Azoarcus sp. CIB: one gene and its partner. The protein of the gene in region 1 binds, or shares a complex with, the protein of each later gene. Links are inferred from orthologs where the notes say so. Each region holds a gene or a part of one and is shown on either strand. Other genes may lie near its edges. The genes, in order: xseB and xseA.

Region 1 (7,441 bases):
TCATCGCCACCACGTTCACGCTCGTCGCAGTGTTCCTGCCAACCGCCTTCATGAGCGGCGTATCGGGCAAGTTCTTCAAGCAGTTCGGATGGACCGCGGCCCTCGCCGTGACAGCATCGCTACTCGTCGCACGCATGCTGACGCCGATGATGTCGGCGTATCTGCTGCGCCCGATGGCTCATCAGGCGCAGGAAGGGCGCCTTACGACCCTGTACCTGAAATGGGTGCGCGCCTGCCTGCACCGACGCTGGCTGACGATGCTTGCGGCAACCGGCTTCTTTGTCGGCTCACTCGCCCTGATCCCCCTGCTGCCCACCGCCTTCATGCCGCCCGACGATCTCGCCCAGACGCTCGTTTCGGTCGAGCTCCCGCCGGGCAGCCACTTCCGCGACACCTACCGCGTAGCAGAGCAGGCGCGCGCGATCCTCGAGCGCAACGAGCACGTCAAGCGCGTGTACACGGCGATCGGGGGGGGTACCGCCGGGACCGACGCCTTCACGGCAGGCGGAGCCCCGGAAGTGCGCAAGGCATCCCTGACGATCAACCTCACCCCGCGAAACGAACGCACGCTCAGCAAACAGGAAATCGAAGCGCAGTTGCGCGAAGCGTTGCACGCCCTGCCCGGCGTCCGGGTACGCGTCGGTCTGGGCGGAAGCGGCGAAAAATACGTGTTCACCGTCGTCGGTGACGACGGTGAAATGTTGTCCCGCGTCGCGCGCCAGGTCGAGCGGGAGCTGCGCACGATCCATGGGGTCGGCAACATCACCTCGAGCGCAAGCCTGGTGCGCCCGGAAGTGGTCGTCCGGCCGAATTTCGCCCGCGCCGCCGATCTCGGCGTGACGGCGGCGGCAATCTCGGACTCCCTGCGCATCGCGACCGCGGGGGATTACGACTTCGGACTCGCCAAACTGAACCTGTCGGAGCGCCAGATCCCCATCGTCGTCCGGCTGCCCGAGGCCGCACGCAGCGACATCGACCTCCTCGCACGCCTGCCCGTCCCCGGCAGCCAAGGCTACGTCATGCTCGGCACCGTCGCCGATATCGGAATCGAAAGCGGCCCTTCCGAGATCGCCCGTTTCGACCGGCGCCGCAATATCAATTTCGACATCGAGCTCACATCCCGCCCGATGGGCGAGGTCGAGGCGGACGTGCGCGCGTTGCCTGCGCTCCAATCGCTCCCCGCCGGCCTCTCCTGGCAACCGGTCGGCGATGCCGACGAAATGCGCACCCTCTTCACGAGCTTCGGCATCGCCATGCTCACCGGGGTGCTGTGCATCTACGTCGTCCTCGTACTGCTGTTCCGCGAGTTTACGCAGCCATTAACCATCCTCGCGGCACTGCCGCTGGCGCTGGGTGGCGCCTTCGTCGCCCTCATTCTGGCGGACAGCAGCTTCTCGCTCCCCTCCCTGATCGGTCTCATCATGCTGATGGGTGTCACGAGCAAGAACTCCATCCTGCTCGTCGAATATGCCATCGTTGCGCGCCGCGACCAGGGCATGTCGCGACTCGACGCAGTGATTGACGCCTGCCGCAAGCGCTCACGCCCGATCATCATGACCACCATCGCGATGGGCGCGGGCATGTTGCCGATCGCACTCGGCATCGGTGTCGATCCCTCCTTCCGCGCCCCCATGGCCATCGCCGTGATCGGCGGACTGGTCACCTCGACCCTCCTGAGCCTGCTCGTGATTCCGGTCGTCTACACACTCGTCGACGACGCGCTCGCGCGCTGGCGCAAACAGCATGACCGCCGCACAGCAATCCGGGACGAACAGGCAACAACAGACACCAACCTGCGCCGCTCCTGATATAAAAAAACGGGCCGCCCGCAGGCGACCCGTTTTTTGCGCTCGGCGCACGGCGCCGAAACGCACCATGCGCCGACATCGCGTATCAGAAATGCTCCCCCATGATGCGGCGATAGAACTCGTGAAAGTGCTGCATCCCGTCCTCGTACGGCGACTGGTAGGGCCCCACCTCGTTGCGCCCCTCCTGCAGCAACGCCCAACGGCCGCGGTCCATGCGCTCGCCGATCACGTCGTCTTCGATCGCCGTCTCCATGTACGCAGCCTGCTCGGCCTCGACGAACTCGCGCTCGAACTCGACGATGTCCTCGGGATAGTAGAACTCGACGACATTGGTCGTGCGGTTCACATCCGTCGGAATCAGCGTGCTGACCACCAGGACGTGCGGATACCACTCCACCATCACGTTCGGATAGTAGGTGAGCCAGATCGCTCCCTGCTCCGGCCGCTTGTCGCCGTAGTAGTCCAGCACCGCCTTGTGCCACTTCTGATAGCTCGCGGAGCCCGGCTTCGCGAGCGAGGTGATCCCCACGCGCTGCACCGAGTACCAGTCACCGAACTGCCACGTCAGGTCGTCGCAGGTCACGAAGTTGCCCAGCCCCGGATGGAAGGGCACGACGTGGTAGTCCTCCAGATAGACCTCGATGAAGGTCTTCCAGTTGTACTTGCACTCGTGGATCTCGACGCGGTCGAGTTTGTAGCCGGAGAAATCGAACTGCTCGGCCACGTTCATGCCGGCGAGATCGGCTGCGGCCGAACGCGGCCCGGCGAACAGCAGACCGTTCCAGTTCTCGAGCGCATCGCGCTTCAGGTTGAGGCAGGGGTTCTCGGGGAAATGCGGCGCGCCGAGCAGTTCACCCTTCTGGCCGTAGGTCCAGCGGTGGATCGGACAGACGATGCGCTCGGTCTTGCCGGAACCTTCGAGCATGATCGCCTGACGATGACGGCAGATGTTCGAAAGCCGATGAACACCGTCTCCGCTGCGAAACAGAAGCTTGGAATGATCGAGCCACTCGAGCGACCGGTAGCTACCGACCTCCGGCACCATCAACTCATGACCGACATAGCCCGGCCCGGCCTGGAACAACAGACGTTTTTCGAGTTCGAAGATGCTTTCGTCGAAATACGCCGACACCGGCAACTGAGACACCGCCGGGGACAATTTGGCCTTGGAAGCAAGGTCGGACACCCCCGAACCTCCCATGAAAAGTCAAGAAATTCGGAAAAACCAGCAGACCATTTTAGGCGAGAAGTAATTTGACCGCCAGTAGCCCGATCGGTTACTTTTCTCCCTTTTACTGGCCCCGCTTCGAGTCATGGCAAAGACGGCAAACTCGCCGAAATCCTTCGAATCGACCATCGCCGAACTCGAATCGATCGTGCAGGAAATGGAAACCGGCAACATCACGCTGGAACAAGCGCTGGAGCACTACCAGCGCGGCGCCGGCCTGCTGAAATATTGCCAGGAAACCCTGCAGGCGGCCGAGCAGCGCGTGCTCCAGCTCGAGAACGGCACGCTCGCCCCGCTCGACAAACCCGAAGACAGGAGGAGCCCGAAGTGAGCGGGAATCATTTCGCCGCCTGGATGGAAAGCGTCCAGCACCGCACCGAAATCGCCCTCGGCACGATCCTCCCCGAAGCGTCCATTGCGCCGCAACGCCTGCACGACGCGATGCGCTACGCTGCTTTGGGCGGCGGCAAGCGCGTACGCCCGCTCCTCGTGCATGCTGCCGGCGAGATCGCCGGCGCCGCCCCCGAGCGCCTCGACCGCGTCGCCTGTGCCGTCGAACTCATCCATGCCTATTCCCTCGTCCATGACGACCTGCCCTGCATGGACGACGACGTCCTGCGACGCGGCAAACCGACCGTGCATGTCGAATACGACGAGGCGACTGCGCTGCTGGTGGGCGATGCGCTGCAGGCGCTCGCCTTCCAGACCATCGCCGAAGGCCGCGTGAACGACGACCCCGCCGTGCAACTCGAGATGATCACGCTCCTCGGTCGCGCATCCGGGTCGCGCGGCATGGCCGGCGGCCAAGCCATCGACCTCGGGGCAGTGGGCAAGCAACTCACGCGCGAAGAGCTCGAGTTCATGCACATCCACAAGACCGGCGCCCTGATCCGGGCCTCGGTGCTGCTCGGCGCGCAGTGCGGCGCCCCGCTCGCCCCCGACGCACTGGCCCGCCTCGACCGCTACGGCAAGCTCGTCGGCCTGCTGTTCCAGGTCGTCGACGACATCCTCGACGCCCAGGCCGACACCGCGACGCTGGGCAAGACGGCAGGCAAGGACGCGGACCAGAACAAGCCGACCTACGTCACGCTGCTGGGCCTCTCCGAAGCGCGCACGCTGGCCGACGTCCTGCTTGCCGACGCCCGTGACGCCATCGCGTCCTTCGGCGCCGCAGCCGCCAGGCTGGACGAACTGGCGAACTTCATCGTTCACCGCCGATTCTGAATTCCGCTCTGCCGGACATCCACATGCCTCAGTACCCCCTGCTGCACCGCATCGACTCGCCACACGACCTGCGCCGCTTCGAGCGGCGCGATCTGCATGCGCTCGCTACCGAACTACGCGCCTTCCTGATCGAGTCGGTATCGAAGACCGGCGGACACCTGTCGTCGAACCTCGGCACCGTCGAACTCACGATTGCCCTGCACTACATCTTCGACACGCCCGACGACCGCATCGTCTGGGACGTCGGCCACCAGACCTACGGCCACAAGATCCTGACCGGGCGCCGCGAGGCGATGAGTGGGCTGCGCCGTTTCGACGGCATCTCCGGATTTCCGCGGCGCTGCGAGAGCGAGTACGACACCTTCGGAACCGCCCACTCCTCCACCTCGATCTCGGCCGCGCTGGGCATGGCGGTGGCCGCACGCGACCGCGGCGATGGCGAACGCCGCTCGATCGCCGTCATCGGCGACGGCGCGATGTCGGCTGGCATGGCCTTCGAAGCGCTCAACAACGCCGGCGATACCAGCGACGTGAACCTGCTGGTGATCCTCAACGACAACGAGATGTCCATCTCGCCGCCGGTCGGGGCGCTGACCAAAATTCTCGCGCGCATGCTCTCGGGCAGCACCTACAACGCCGCGCGTCGCGCCGGCGAAAAGGTCCTCGGCGTCGCCCCGCCGATGCTCGACTTCGCCCGCAAGGTCGAGGAGCACGTCAAGGGCCTCATCACGCCGGGCACGCTGTTCGAGGAATTCGGCTTCCATTACTACGGACCGATCGACGGCCACGACCTCGACGCGCTGATCCCCACGCTGCAGAACCTCAGGAAGCTCAACGGGCTGCAGTTCCTGCACGTGATCACGCGCAAGGGTCAGGGTTACAAGCTCGCCGAGGCCGACCCCATCCTCTACCACGGCGTCTCGAGCTTCGACCACCGTGCAGGCATCCAGAGCGGCAAGGGCGGCGGCAAGCTCACCTATACCCAGATCTTCGGCGACTGGCTGTGCGACATCGCCGCGCGTGACGACAAGGTCATCGGGATCACGCCGGCAATGCGCGAAGGTTCCGGGATGGTGCGCTTCGCGAAGGAATTCCCCGAGCGCTACCACGACGTCGGCATCGCCGAGCAACACGCCGTAACGTTTGCAGCCGGTCTCGCGTGCGAAGGTTTCAAGCCGGTCGTCGCGATCTACTCGACCTTCCTGCAGCGCGCCTACGATCAACTGATCCACGACGTCGCGCTGCAGAACCTGCCCGTCGTGTTCGCGATCGACCGCGCAGGCGTGGTCGGCGCCGACGGCGCCACGCACCACGGGGCCTTCGACCTGTCGTACCTCGCCTGCATCCCGAACATGGTCGTGATGACGCCCGCCGACGAGAACGAATGCCGGCAGATGCTCTACACCGCCTACCGGCACAACGGCCCCACGGCCGTACGCTATCCGCGCGGCAGCGGCATGAACGTGCGCCCCGAGACCGCGATGACCGAACTGCCCTTGGGCAAGGGCGAAATCCGCCGCCAGGGCAGGAAGGTCGCCCTGCTCGCCTTCGGCAGCCTCCTGACCAATGCGCTCGTCGTCGGCGAGGAGATCGACGCGACGGTCGCCAACATGCGCTTCGTGAAACCCATCGACGCGGCACTGATCGAAGAACTGAGCGCCAGCCACGAACTGATCGTGACGCTGGAAGAAAACGCGGTGATCGGCGGCGCGGGGTCCGAAGTCGCACGCGTGCTCGAAAGCCTGCCGCACCGGCCCCGCCTGCTGCGGCTTGGCTTGCCGGACCATTTCATTGATCATGGAGACCAAAGCCAGCTGTTCGATCAGGTCGGATTGCACCCCGCGGGAATACTGAGCGCCATTGAGCGCGTCTATGTACGCAATAGCTGAGCGAATTTGTCGGGAAATGGTAGCATTGACCCGCAGCAACCAAACAGAGAACGCGACATGAAATCCCACGAGAGCCACGCCATTCCTGACGTCCAGAACGCCAACGACAGTCGTCAGCTGGCCATCAACAAGGTTGGCATCAAGTCGATTCGCCACCCCATCCGCGTCAGCGACAAGAGCGGCGGCGTGCAGCACACGATCGCGACCTTCAGCATGTACGTCGGGCTTCCCCACAATTTCAAGGGAACCCACATGTCGCGCTTCATCGAGATCCTCAACGGCAACGAGCGGGAAATCTCGGTTGAATCGATCGAGCCGATGCTGCGCGAGATGGTCAAACGCCTCGAAGCCGAGACCGGCGTTATCGAGATGAGCTTCCCGTACTTCATCAACAAGACGGCCCCGGTTTCCGGCGTGCAGAGCCTGATGGACTACGAAGTGACCTTCGTCGCTGAAATGCGCGAAGGCGGCGAATACGTGTTCGAGATGAAGGTCGTGGTGCCCGTCACGAGCCTGTGTCCGTGTTCGAAGAAAATTTCCGAATACGGCGCGCACAACCAGCGCTCGCACGTCACAGTCACCGCACAGACCAACGACTTTCTGTGGATCGAAGAGCTGGTCCAGCTCGTCGAGAGCCAAGCCTCGTGCGAACTCTACGGCCTGCTCAAGCGCACGGACGAGAAGTTCGTGACCGAGCGCGCCTACGAGAACCCGAAGTTCGTCGAGGACATGGTGCGCGACGTCGCCGGCCTGCTCAACGCCGAGAAGCGCATCGTCCGTTTCGTGGTGGAATCGGAGAATTTCGAATCCATCCACAACCACTCGGCCTACGCACTCATCGAACGCGACAAGCGCCGCGACGCCTGAGCCGGCACGACGCTTGAACGGAAAACGGGAGGCCGCATACAGCGGACCTCCCGTTTTTTTGTTGCGCGCAATGGCCCGCGAACGGGCCGAAACACGTCAATCGCGCGCGGGAACCATCATCTCCGCCTCGCCTTCCAGCACTACCTTGCCGCCCACCGTGCACACGGTGTCGAAGATCGCGCGCCGCTTCGGCGTGTTCAGCTCCTTCAGCGTGACACGCGCCACCACCGTATCACCCGGCTTCACCGGCGCCTTGAACTTGAGCGTCTGCGACAGATAGATGCAGCCCGGCCCGGGCAGCTTGTTCGCGAACAGCGCGGAGATGTAGCTCGCCGACAGCATGCCGTGGGCAATGCGGCCGCCGAACATCGAGGCCTTGGCGTATTCGTCATCGAGATGGGCCGGATTCGTGTCGCCGGAAACTC
Region 2 (7,637 bases), 200 kb from region 1 along the record:
GACTGACCACGCCGGGCACCCAACCTGCGGCACGCAGCTGGCGCACGAGCCAGTCCACGACCGGCGTCTTGCCGCTTCCACCGACGGCGATGTTGCCGACGACGATGACGGGAACGGGCAGGTGTTCGACACGCCACGGGTCACTGCGGTAACGACCGCGCCGCGCCGCGGCGAGCGCTCCAAACAGCGCCGACAGGGGGCAAAGCAGGAACGCAACCGGCGACCGGCGTTGCCACCAGCCAGGACTGCTGCGCGCCATGGATCAGCGGCGCCACAGCCGCGACTGCGGCGTGGGCGACGCCCCGGCGGCGAAATGGCTCACGGAGCGGACTGGGTAGCGAAGGTGATGTGCGGCAGGCCGGCACGCTGCGCCGCCTGCATCACATCGATGACGCTCTGGTGGGCGGCCTTGGCGTCGGCCGTGATGACGATTACCGGGTCCGCACCGCCGGCGGGCGCGGCGCGACCGAGCGCCGCGGCGATCGCATTGATGCTCTTGTCGCCGACCGGCTGGCGGTTGACCAGCACGTCGCCGGCCGCGTTCACGGCGACGACGATCTCGTTCGGTGTCACTTCCGCCGCTTTGGTGTCGGCCGTGGGCAGGTTGATCTCCAGCCCCGACACCTTGGAATAGGTCGTCGTCAGGACGAGGAAGATGATGAGAACCAGCAGGACATCGATCAGCGGGATCAGGTTGATGTCCGGGGCTTCGTGCTTGCGTCCGCGCTGGAAGTTCATGCGCTGCATTCCCGCTCAGGGGCGACGGTCGCCGTGCACGACCTCGACCAGCTTGATCGCCTGCTGCTCCATGTCGACGACGAAGCCATCGACAACCGCGCGGTAATGGCGCCAGAAGATGATCGAGGGGATTGCGATGGTCAGGCCCAGGCCAGTGGCGTAAAGGGCGGTCGAGATGCCCTGTGCGAGCTGCTGCGGGTTGGTCGTGGCCCCGCCTTGGGCAGCGAAAATGTCGATCATGCCGACGATGGTGCCGAACAAGCCCATCAGCGGGGCGATCGACGCGATGGTGCCGAGCGCATTGAGGAAGCGCTCGAGTTCGTGCGCGACGGCGCGACCGGTTTCCTCGATCGCCTCCTTCATGACTTCGCGCGAGCTGCTGACGTTGCGCAGACCCGCGGCAAGCACACGCCCGAGCGGGGAATGGGCGGCGACGCGATTGGCCATCTCGGACGTGGCGCCCTTCTGGCGCAGGTCGGCGAGAACCTTGTCGAGCAACCCGTCGGGCACGATGCGCGAACGGCGCAGGGTCATACCCCGTTCGATGATGAGGGCGACGGCAACGATGGATACCAGCAGGAGGGGCCAGACGGGCCAGCCCGCGGACTGGATGAGCGCGAACACGCAGGAACTCCGGAGCTCGAAAAAAGAAGAACTCTAACCCCGGGCAGCCAACACGGCAAGGGCGCAATCCTTTGTCATGGAGACGGCAAGAATCCACAAAACCTGTGGATAAGTTTGTGGATTCTTCGCGAATTAATCGCCAAATAGCTGGCGCAACAAGCGTTTTCTTACTTCGCTGAAAAATTAAGCAACAATTTTTTCATTTAAAAACAGTAACTTGAAAATATCCTTAAATACTTCAGGGGTTCGTAAAGTCACCATTGACAGAACGGAGCCCTTGTGGATTCCGCTACAATCCCGCCCATGCAGAACATCGTAGCCCTCCCCCTCGGCGACCCCGACGACACGAACGGCGCCGGCCGGGCGATCAGCGTTTCCGCGCTCAACCGGGTGGCCCGCGAGACGCTTGAAGCCCGCTTCCCGCTGCTGTGGGTGAGCGGCGAGATTTCCAACCTCACGCGGGCGCCGTCGGGCCACCTGTATTTCACGCTGAAGGACGCCCAGGCGCAGGTTCGCTGCACGATGTGGCGCAATCGCGCCCAGTTGCTGCCGTTCCGCCCCGAGAACGGGATGCGCGTGGACGCCCGTTCGCTCGTGACGCTGTACGAGGCACGCGGCGATTTCCAGCTCAGTGTCGAGGCCTTGCGCCAGACCGGACAGGGGAACCTGTTCGAGGCCTTCCTGCGCCTCAAGGAGAAGCTCGCGGCGGAAGGTCTGTTCGATCCGGCCGCGAAGCGCGAGCTACCGCCCTACCCGCGCCGCATCGGCGTCGTGACTTCGCCCGCGGCCGCGGCATGGAAGGACGTACTGGCGGCGTTGCAGCGGCGTGCGCCGCATCTGGAGGTCGTCCTATACCCTTCGCCGGTGCAGGGCGCGGACGCCGGCGCAAGGCTCGCGGAAGCCGTGCGGACGGCCCATGCACGTGCTGCGGAAGACGGCATCGACCTGCTGCTGCTGGTGCGCGGAGGCGGCAGCATCGAGGACTTGTGGGCTTTCAACGACGAGGGGCTGGCGCGGGCGATCCGCGCGTGCACGGTGCCGGTGGTGAGCGGTGTGGGTCACGAGAGCGATTTCACGATCGCCGATTTCGCCGCCGACGTGCGCGCGGCGACGCCCACCGGCGCCGCCGAACTGGCGAGCGCGGGCTACCACGCCGCGCGCGCCCGAGTGGGTGAAATCGAGCGATCCCTGTCGGCCCGGATGGAGCGGCGTCTACACGGGCTGGCCCAGCGGCTGGACCGGGCGGCGTTGCGGCTGGTGCATCCGCGCGAGCGGCTGGGGCTCGCGTGCGAACGCAGCGAACGGCTCGCCGCCCGCCTGGGTGTGGCGATGACGCGCCGCCTGGAGCGCCTCGAAGGGGCACGCCGCGTCCTGGAACTGCGCCTCGTCGCCCGCAAGCCCGACCTGCGCCGGGAGATGGAACGCTGCGTCCGCGCGGCGCAACGGCTGGGCACAGCGGGCGAGCAACTGGTGCAGCGTCGCGCGGAGCGGCTCGCCGCGTTGGCGACCCACCTGCAGCACCTGGCGCCGCAGGCGGTGCTGGCGCGCGGCTACAGCATCACGCGCGATGCAGAGGGCCGCATCCTGCGGACCGCCGACGAGACGGCGGCAGGAAAGGAAATTTCGGTGGAACTCGCAATCGGGCGCCTGCGTGCTATCGTGAATAGCACGGAAGCATGAGGGGCGCGCCTGCGCGCGCCGCGAGATTTCCCCGCGGACAGGCAGCATGGCCCGCAGGATTGCCAGCGGGGTTAAATCCCGACTAGAATAGTCAGGCTTTGACCCCGACAACCCTGAAACAAAACAGGAAGGAGAACAAATGGAACATACCCTGCCCCCCCTGCCCTACGCCAAGGACGCCCTGGCTCCGCACATCTCGGCCGAGACCATGGAGTTCCACTACGGCAAGCATCACCAGGCCTATGTGACCAACCTGAACAACCTGATCAAGGGCACCGAGTACGAGAACCTCGACCTCGAGGCGATCATCAAGAAGGCCCCCGCCGGCGGCGTGTATAACAACTCCGCCCAGGTGTGGAACCATACCTTCTTCTGGAACGGCATGAAGCCGAACGGCGGCGGCGAGCCGACCGGCGCGCTGGCCGACGCGATCAAGGCCAAGTGGGGCAGCTTCGAGGACTTCAAGAAGGCCTTCACGACCTCGGCCGTGGGCAACTTCGGTTCGGGCTGGACTTGGCTGGTGAAGAAGGCCGACGGCAGCGTCGACATCGTCAATATGGGCGCGGCCGGCACCCCGCTGACGACCGGCGACAAGGCCCTTCTCTGTATCGACGTGTGGGAACACGCCTACTACATCGACTATCGCAACCGTCGCCCGGACTTCGTCGCGACCTTCCTGAACAGCCTCGCCAACTGGGACTTCGCCGCGAAAAACTTCGCCGCCTGATCCCCGTGCGACACTCGCCGACCTCCCGCGAGGTCGGCCGCGCGGCCTCCCCCATGCAGAGCATGGGCGGAGGCCGCGCCGTTTCTGAATATACTTTCCAGATTTTCTTGGTTCAGCTTATAAGCGCGCGACGGTAGATTTTCTCCATCGAATTCCATTCAAGGGAGAAAACACCATGACGACCAGCCTCATCCGCCGCAGCCTGCTGGCGCTCGCACTCACCGCCGGTCTGATCGGCACCGCGCAGGCGGAGACGACGCTCCTGAACGTGTCCTACGACCCGACGCGCGAGCTGTACCAGGCTTTCAACCCCGAATTCGCGAAGCACTGGAAGGCGAAGACCGGCCAGGACGTGACGATCAAGCAGTCGCACGGCGGCTCGGGCAAGCAGGCACGGGCGGTGATCGACGGGCTGGAGGCGGATGTCGTGACGCTGGCGCTGGCCTACGACATCGACGTGATCGCGGCGAAGACGAACAAGTTCCCCGCCGACTGGCAGAAGCGCCTGTCGCACAACAGCTCGCCCTACACGTCGACGATCGTGTTCCTCGTGCGCAAGGGCAATCCGAAAGGCATCAAGGACTGGGGCGACCTGGTGAAGCCGGGCGTGGAGGTGATCACGCCGAATCCGAAGACCTCGGGCGGCGCGCGCTGGAACTATCTCGCGGCGTGGGGCTACGCGCTGCAGCAGCCGGGCGGCAACGAAACGAAGGCGAAGGCGTTCGTGACCGAGCTGTTCAAGCACGTGCCGGTGCTCGATTCGGGCGCGCGCGGCGCGACCAACACCTTCGTCCAGCGCGGCATCGGCGACGTGCTGCTGGCGTGGGAGAACGAGGCCTTCCTGTCGGTGAATGAGCTGGGCCCGGACAAGTTCGAGATCGTGGTGCCGTCGGTGTCGATCCTCGCTGAGCCGCCGGTCACCGTGGTCGACGGAGTCGCGGCGAAACGCGGCACGGCGGAGGTGGCGAAGGCCTACGTGGAATATTTGTACTCGCCGGTCGGACAGAAGATCGCGGCACAGCATTACTACCGCCCGGTGAAGCCGGAGCTGGCCGACGCTAAGGACGTGGCGCGCTTTCCGAAGCTGAAGACCTTCACGATCGACGGCCTGTTCGGCGGCTGGGCGAAGACGCAGAAGGCGCACTTCGACGACGGCGGCGTGTTCGACCAGATCTTCACGCGCTGATCCGCTCATCACGACGCACGGAGAGCCGCGCATGCGACACACGACGCTGATCGTGCCGGGTTTCCACGGCAGCGGTCCGGACCACTGGCAGACGTGGCTGGAACAGCGCCTGCCGGACGCGCGGCGCGTACGCGGCGTCGACTGGGAGGCGCCGGTGCTGGCGCGCTGGGCGGCAGCGGTACGGCGCGAGATCGACGAGTCGGCGCACGCGGTGTGGATCGTCGCCCACAGCTTCGGCTGCCTGGCGAGCGTGGTCGCGGCGGCCGACCGGCCCGAACGGGTGGCCGGGGCGCTGCTCGTCGCGCCGGCCGATCCGGCCCGCTTCGACCCACTCGGACTGCAGGACGAAACCGCCGGGCCGATCGACGACCTCGGGCAGTGGCTGCCGCAGGGGCAGCTCGGCTTTCCCTGCGCCGTGATCGCCAGTACCAACGACCCCTGGGTGCGGCTGACGGTCGCGGCCTACTGGGCCGACCGCTGGGGGGCGCGCTTCATCAATATAGGCGCTGCCGGACACATCAACGTCGACGCCGGCTTCGGCGCCTGGCCCTACTGCCGCGACTTGCTCGACGGCATGCAGCAGGTCCACGAGGATCTGCCGCTGGGGGCGATCTCCGGCCGGCGCGAATCGCACAAGGGCCGGCGCAGCGCACTCGCGCGCCTGCGCCATCACACGCGCAGTTCGCTCGAGCTGCGGCCCGGCGATCCGGATTAAGTCCTCCCACCCTCACGACCCAGGCAGCAGCGGCGCCCGCCCACGGACGGACTACGGTCCGGCCGACGGCGGGCGCCGTGCCGTACGCGCTTATCGCATCCGACGATAAGCGCCCGTTATCTTCCCCGCTGCAATACATCCGAATTTTTCTTGGTTCGTCAGCGCGCCGCCGCCGCGTAGATTTTGTGCATAGGACGGCGGCAGCGCATGAGGCGCGGGCCGCGGACGTCGCACATTGCCCAGGGAGAATTCCAATGCATCCATCTCGAATCGCACGCGCCGGCCTCCTCGCACTGTCTCTGCTTGCGGCAACCGGTGCCGCACAGGCGGAGAGTCTGAAGGTGGGCTACCTGCCGGTCACCGGCCACGCCAAGTTCTTCGTCGCCAAGGAATACGGCCTGTTCAAACAGGAGGGGCTGGACGTCGAGCTGATCGAGTTCCAGAACTCGGCCGACGGGCTCAATGCCGTTACCGCCGGCAAGCTCGACGTCGGTGCCTTCGGCACCACTGCGCCGCTCGCGCACTACGCGAAGGGGGCGGACCTGAAGGTCATCGGCGGCATCATGGGGCTGGACGCGGCGCTGGTCGTGACGCCCGAAAAGGCGGCGTCGATCCGCAACATCGGCGACCTGCGCGGCAAGAAGGTGGCGACGGTGCGGCTGGCGACGGGCGATGCGGTGCTGCGCGGCGCGCTGCACGACGAGAAGATCGACTGGAAGAACGACCTGAAGATCTTCGAGCTGAAGAATCCGCCTGCGGTGATCGAGGCGGTGAAATCCGGCCAGGTCGACGCCGGTGTGGTGTGGGGGCCGCACGATATCCGTGCCGAGCGGCAGGGGCTGAAGATCGTCGTACGTTCGTCCGAGCTGCAACCGGGGCATCCGTGCTGCCGCATCGTCGTGACCTCGGACAAGCTCAAGCAGGGCGACACGCACGTGCGCTTCCTGCGCGCGATCCTGAAGGCGGAGAAGTTCGCGGCGGAGCGCAGGAAGGAAACCATCGACGCGATCCAGAAGTACGTGAAACTCGATCGCGACGTGCTGGAGCAGGGCTACTACTCGCCCCATCTGGACCAGTCGACCGACCCCAACGTGGAGGGCACGCAGAAGTTCTGGACGACGCTGGTGAGCTCGGAAGTGGTAGACGGCACGCGCCCGCTGGCGCCGATCTTCGAGCTGACGCCCTACCGCAAGGCGCTCGACAGCCTCGCGAAGGAGAGCCCGCGCGACGCGTTCTGGCAGACCCGCCTGAAGAGCGAAGCGACGAGGAACCGGCTATGAGCGGCGCGACGACTGCGGCCCTGCGCGTGGAGCGGCTGCGTTTCGGCTACGGCGGGACGACGGTGCTCGACGGCATCGACCTCGCGGTGGAGGAAGGCCGCTTCCTCGCCCTGCTCGGCCCCAGCGGTTCGGGCAAGAGCACGCTGCTGCGCCTGATCGCGGGCCTGGAAAGGCCCGAACGCGGGCGCGTGCTCGCCGGCGACCGGCCAGTCGCCGGGCCGGGCGTCGAGCGGGCGGTGGTGTTCCAGAACTATGCGCTGTTTCCGTGGATGCGCGTGGTCGACAACGTTGCCGAGGGCGTGCGCAAGGCGAGGCCGGGGATTGCCCGCACGGCGGCGCGCGTGCGGGCAGCCGATTACCTCAAGCGCGTGGGTCTGCCGGGCGTCGCGGAGAGCTACCCGTTCGAGCTGTCCGGCGGCATGCAGCAACGGGCGGCGATCGCCCGCGCGCTGGCGCTGGAGTCGCCTTTCCTGCTGATGGACGAGCCCTTCGGGGCGCTGGATCCGGTCAACCGGGCACGCCTGCAGGATCTGCTGGTCGAGCTGTGGCAGGGGCGCACGCCGCGGCCGACCGTGGTGTTCGTGACGCACGACGTCGACGAGGCGCTGCTGCTCGCCGACCGCGTCGCGGTGCTGGGGGCCTCGCCAGGGCGGGTCATCGCGGATTTCGCCGTGCCCTTCGAGCGTC

The links.
Region 2: the proteins of xseB (region 1) and xseA are in contact, whole or in part, in a cryo-EM structure (PDB 8TXR), measured with the Escherichia coli proteins. The link is inferred for Azoarcus sp. CIB from one-to-one orthologs.

Annotation. Positions count from the first base shown.
Region 1 is NZ_CP011072.1:3,713,237-3,720,677, forward strand. The notes cover bases 1,957-4,744. They hold xseB (exodeoxyribonuclease VII small subunit), read left to right. Parts: upstream 1,957-3,121; coding sequence 3,122-3,367; downstream 3,368-4,744. Other genes in these bases: AzCIB_RS16535 (aromatic ring-hydroxylating oxygenase subunit alpha), read right to left, coding at 1,957-2,994; AzCIB_RS16545 (farnesyl diphosphate synthase), read left to right, coding at 3,391-4,260; dxs (1-deoxy-D-xylulose-5-phosphate synthase), read left to right, coding at 4,284-4,744. Also shown: AzCIB_RS16530 (efflux RND transporter permease subunit), read left to right, coding at 1-1,808; more of AzCIB_RS16535, read right to left, coding at 1,894-1,956; more of dxs, read left to right, coding at 4,745-6,149; GTP cyclohydrolase FolE2, read left to right, coding at 6,207-7,016; AzCIB_RS16560 (MaoC family dehydratase), read right to left, coding at 7,113-7,441. UniProt on the Escherichia coli protein: Bidirectionally degrades single-stranded DNA into large acid-insoluble oligonucleotides, which are then degraded further into small acid-soluble oligonucleotides.
Region 2 is NZ_CP011072.1:3,509,744-3,517,380, forward strand. What follows is about bases 870-3,853. They hold xseA (exodeoxyribonuclease VII large subunit), read left to right. Parts: upstream 870-1,665; coding sequence 1,666-3,042; downstream 3,043-3,853. Other genes in these bases: AzCIB_RS15635 (MotA/TolQ/ExbB proton channel family protein), read right to left, coding at 870-1,362; AzCIB_RS15645 (superoxide dismutase), read left to right, coding at 3,182-3,769. In the rest of the region: lpxK (tetraacyldisaccharide 4'-kinase), read right to left, coding at 1-259; AzCIB_RS15630 (ExbD/TolR family protein), read right to left, coding at 319-738; more of AzCIB_RS15635, read right to left, coding at 754-869; AzCIB_RS15650 (sulfate ABC transporter substrate-binding protein), read left to right, coding at 3,945-4,955; AzCIB_RS15655 (RBBP9/YdeN family alpha/beta hydrolase), read left to right, coding at 4,987-5,670; AzCIB_RS15660 (ABC transporter substrate-binding protein), read left to right, coding at 5,925-6,950; AzCIB_RS15665 (ABC transporter ATP-binding protein), read left to right, coding at 6,947-7,637. UniProt on the Escherichia coli protein: Bidirectionally degrades single-stranded DNA into large acid-insoluble oligonucleotides, which are then degraded further into small acid-soluble oligonucleotides.